Regions from separate parts of the Streptomyces sp. Y20 genome, predicted to be linked through region 2. Evidence: riboswitches for the same ligand, from Rfam matches in the RefSeq annotation. Region 2 holds a riboswitch; the other holds the start of a gene.
The links. Region 2 has a riboswitch for S-adenosylmethionine ahead of thrC (threonine synthase). Riboswitches for the same ligand answer to the same signal wherever they lie in the genome.
Positions count from the first base shown of each region.

Region 1: linked by a shared signal. The riboswitch ahead of ACGFT1_RS28855 (aminotransferase class V-fold PLP-dependent enzyme) and the one ahead of thrC (threonine synthase) in region 2 are both predicted to bind S-adenosylmethionine.

Region 1 is NZ_JBIDDP010000014.1:57,212-59,600, reverse strand. It holds gene trpD (anthranilate phosphoribosyltransferase) at 1-697, shown strand, start outside; SAM riboswitch class IV at 772-888, shown strand; gene ACGFT1_RS28855 (aminotransferase class V-fold PLP-dependent enzyme) at 1,064-2,389, shown strand, end outside.
Region 2 is NZ_JBIDDP010000008.1:368,484-370,872, reverse strand. It holds gene ACGFT1_RS22615 (trehalose-6-phosphate synthase) at 1-145, opposite strand, end outside; gene ACGFT1_RS22610 (glucosyl-3-phosphoglycerate synthase) at 220-1,164, opposite strand; SAM riboswitch class I at 1,321-1,477, shown strand; gene thrC (threonine synthase) at 1,495-2,389, shown strand, end outside.

The DNA of each region.
Region 1 (2,389 bases), on a different contig from region 2:
CGGCAACCGGGCCGCGTCCTCGGCGTCCGGTTCCTCCGACGTCCTGGAGAAGCTCGGCGTCAACCTCGACCTGAGCCCCCGCCGGGTCGTGGAGGTCGCGGAGGAGGCCGGCATCACCTTCTGCTTCGCCGTGAAGTTCCATCCCGCGCTGCGCCATGTGGGAGCCGCCCGCGGGCAGCTGGGCATCCGGACCGTGTTCAACCTGCTCGGCCCGCTGACCAACCCGGCGCGGGTGCGGGCCCAGGCGGTCGGCGTCGCCGTCGCGCACGAGGCGCCCATCGTCGCGGGCGTGCTCGCGGAACGGGGCAACTCCTCCCTGGTCTTCCGCGGCGACGACGGCCTGGACGAGCTGACGACGACGGCGACCTCCCGGGTGTGGGTGGTCCGCGACGGCCGGGTCCGCGAGGAGTCCTTCGACCCCCGTGACGCCGGTCTCCCCCTGGTCCCGGTGGAGGCGCTGCGCGGCGGCGACCCGGCCCACAACGCCGACGTCGCCCGCCGTCTGCTCGACGGCGAGCAGGGCCCCGTACGGGACGCCGTCCTGCTGAACTCGGCGGCGGCCCTGGTGGCCCTGGAGCCGACCGGCGCGTCGCTCACCGAGCAGCTCCGCGCGGGCATGGCGAAGGCCGCCGAGTCGATCGACTCGGGCGCGGCCCGGCGGACGCTGGAGCGGTGGGTGGCGGCCAGCAACGCCTGACCGCACCGCACGTCGTCCCGCGATCCGGACACGGGTTGCGGGACGACGATCAGTTCGCGTACGTTCTTCCACCAGGTCATGAGTGACAGTCATGAGGCCCCGGCCGACTGTCCGGCAACCCTCCGTCCGTGGCGGGGTGCCCCGGGTGAAGACCAGGCCGTGGACAGCAAGGTCCCCGGCAAGCGCGGATCCCTCGCACACTTCTCAGGTGTGGGACCAGGGATCCTGGTCGTCGAGGAGCCTCCCGTGAGCAAGCGAATGCGCTAGGGCCGCAGAGCCCCGCCTCCGCATCCCCCTTCACCCCACCGGCGCTCGAGCACACCCGCTCGCCCGGTGTATTCCACCTGCCTTCACGGGAGTTCAGCCATGTCCGTCTCCACCGCTGTCGCCGACCGGTCCCTCTGCGCCCCGCTGCCCGTCCTGGGCCGCGACGTCACCGTCCCGCTCGTCACGGGCGGCGAGGTCGCCTACGCCGCGCTCGACTACGCGGCCAGTGCCCCCGCCCTCCAGCGGGTCTGGGACGACGTCGCGGCCTACGCCCCGTACTACGGCAGTGTCCACCGTGGCGCCGGCTACCTCTCCCAGCTCTCCACCGACCTGTTCGAGAACGCCCGCAGGACCGTCGCCGAGTTCCTCGGCTGCCGCCCGGACGACCAGGTCGTCTTCACCCGCTCGACCACCGACTCCCTCAATCTCCTGGCGCGCGCCCTACCGGCCGGCTGCCAGGTCTTCGTCTTCGAGACCGAGCACCACGCCTCCCTGCTGCCCTGGCAGGACGCCCAAGTGACCTACCTCGACGCCCCGCGCACCCCGCGGCAGGCGGTCCGTACCCTGGAGCGGGCCCTCGCCGACCGCGACCCCCACGGCCCGGCCCTGGTCTGCGTCACCGGCGCCTCCAACGTCACCGGCGAGCTGTGGCCGGTACGCGAGCTGGCCGCCGCCGCGCACGCCCACGGTGCCCGCATCGTCCTGGACGCCGCCCAGCTGGCCCCCCACCACCCGGTGGACATCCGGGACCTGGACGTCGACTGGGTCGCCTTCTCCGGCCACAAGCTGTACGCGCCCTTCGGCTCCGGAGTCCTGGCCGGCCGCGCCGACTGGCTCCGGGCGGCCGAACCGTACCTCGCGGGCGGCGGCGCCAGCCGCAAGGTCACCCGGCGGCAGGACGGCGGGGTGGCCGTGGAGTGGCACGACGGCGCCGCCCGCCACGAGGCCGGCTCCCCGAACGTGATCGGCGCCTACTCCATCGCCGCCGCCTGCAAGGCCCTCACCGAGGCCGGCTGGGACACCCTCGTCGCCCGCGAGGAGCAGCTGATCCGCACGGTCCGCGAGGGCCTCGCCGAGGTCCCGGAGGTCAGGTTCCTCTCCCTCTTCGGCGACGACGCCCCGCGCGTGGGTGTCCTCTCCTTCGTCGTCGAGGGCTGGAACAGCTCGCACTTCGCCGCCGCCCTCTCCGCCGAGTACGGCATCGGCGTCCGCGACGGCCTCTTCTGCGCCCACCCCCTGGTCCGCACCCTGCTGGGCACCGACCCGCAGACCCAGGGGGAGTGCGGCGCCCCGGAGGCGGCCCCGGGCGAGAGGTCCCTGAACGCCGTCCGGGTCAGCTTCGGCGCCGGCACCCCCGACGAGCACGTCGAGCGCTTCGTGAACGCCGTACGGGAACTGGTGCGGGACGGCGCCCGGTGGCAGTAC
Region 2 (2,389 bases):
CGATGGCCGACAGCCCGGAGACGAGTCCGCCGCCGCCCCGCCTGGCGTGCAGCGATCCCTCCTCGCCGATCTGATACGAAACCGGGCCGCGATTGGACGCGACCAGCACCTGAGCCTGTTCAGCAGCGCCGTGCGTGGAAGCCATACGCCTCAACCTAGCCCGGCCCACAAACGCTCAAACGTACGGTCCGCCCACGAAGGGGGCCGTATACGGACTGTTCACGCCACCTTGCGCTCGGCGTACTCGGCGATCTCCACCATGGGCGGCCGTTCCTCGGTGTCCACCGAGTAGGTGCGCGGCTCGAACCCGCTCTCGCCCCGCTCGAACTGGGTCAGCGCGGGCCGGAGCAGATGGCCGCGGGCCAGCCGGAGCTGGGCGGTGCGGTAGATCGCGGCGGCCATCCGGCCCAGGGCCTGCCCGTCCTGGTGGCGGTGCAGGCGCACGCCCACGTCGACCTGGGCCAGCGCGTCCAGACCGGCCAGGTGCAGCGCGTCCACCAGCATCCCCAGCTCCACGCCGTAGCCGACGGGGAACGGGAGCTGTTCCAGCAGGGAGCGGCGGGCCGCGTACTCGCCGCCCAGCGGCTGCACGAACCCGGCCAGCTGCGGCCAGTGCATGTTCAGCAGCGGCCGGGCCATGAGTTCGGTGACCCGGCCGCCCTGCCCGGCCGCGCCGCCGAGCGGGCGGTCGTACATCGCCTTGACCAGGTCGACGCAGGGGTCGGTGAGCAGCGGCCCGACGATCCCGGTGACGAAGTCGGAGGAGAACTCGCGCAGGTCCGCGTCGATGAAGCAGACGATGTCCCCGCCGGTCACCAGCAGCGAGCGCCACAGCACCTCGCCCTTGCCGGGGACGGCGGGGATCCGGGGCAGGATGGCGTCGCGGTGGACGACCCGGGCGCCGGCGCGCGCGGCGACCTGCGCGGTGCGGTCGGTGGAGCCGGAGTCGACGACGACGATCTCGTCGACCAGCGGTATCTGCTCGACGAGGTCATGGCGGATGACCGCGACGATGTCGCCGACGGTCTCCTCCTCGTTGAGCGCGGGCAGCACGACGCTGATCGTCTGGCCCGTGCGCTGCTTGGCGGCCAGGATCCGGTGGGGCGGGCGGTCGGTCACGGACCAGGAGCGGTCGGCCAGCCAGCGCTCGACTTCTTCCAGCACGGTCTGTGGTTCCTCACTGTCACGACCACACGCACACGGTGTGATCCATCTCGCGGTACGGACGACTATCTCAACTGTCCTGGCCTTCGGTTACAGTCTTGAACAACGCCGGTGACCATCGCATGTCGGGGGCCGCCCGCGTCCACAACCACATATTGCTCATCCAGAGGGGCAGAGGGACACGGCCCGATGAAGCCCCGGCAACCCTCCAGTCGGTTCTCGTAGATCAGTTCTGATCGTTTTCGCGAGGCTCCCGGCTAGGGAAGGTGCCAAATCCGTCTCACGGCGAAGTGCGCCGTGAGGAAGATGAGGAGAAAGGGCCTCGCCTCCATGGCTGTGCAGACAGTTGCAAGCACCGGCAGTTCCACCGTCGACCTCGGTCCCGCCACGGCCCTGAGCTGTCGCGAGTGCGGTCACCGGGTGCCGCTCGGCCCGGTCTTCGCCTGCGAGGAGTGTTTCGGTCCGCTGGAGATCGCCTACGACTTCTCCGCCCACGACACCGAAGAGCTGCGCCGCCGTATCGAGGCGGGCCCCGCGAACATCTGGCGGTACGCGCCGCTGCTACCGGTCCCCGCGGACGTCGCCGGCAAGCCCAACCTGAACCCGGGCTGGACCGAGCTGGTCAGGGCGGACAACCTGGCGCGCGAGCTGGGCGTGACCGGCGGGCTGTACGTGAAGGACGACTCCGGCAACCCGACGCACTCCTTCAAGGACCGGGTCGTCGCCCAGGCCCTGGAGGCCGCCCGCGCCTTCGGTTTCACCACCCTGTCCTGCTCCTCCACGGGCAACCTGGCCGGCGCCGTCGGCGCCGCCGCCGCCCGGGCCGGCCTGCGCTCCTGCGTGTTCATCCCGCACGACCTGGAGCAGGCCAAGGTCGTCATGGCGGCCGTCTACGGCGGTGAGCTGGTCGGCATCGAGGGCAACTACGACGACGTGAACCGCTTCTGCTCCGAGCTGATCGGCGACGCGGCCGGCGAGGGCTGGGGCTTCGTCAACGTCAACCTGCGGCCGTACTACGCGGAGGGCTCCAAGACCCTGGCGTACGAGATCTGCGAGCAGCTCGGCTGGCGGCTGCCCGACCAGATCGTGGTCCCGATCGCCTCCGGCTCCCAGCTCACGAAGATCGACAAGGGCCTCCGGGAGCTGATCGAACTCGGTCTCGTCGAGGACCGGCCGTACCGGATCTTCGGCGCGCAGGCCGAGGGCTGCTCGCCGGTGTCCACCG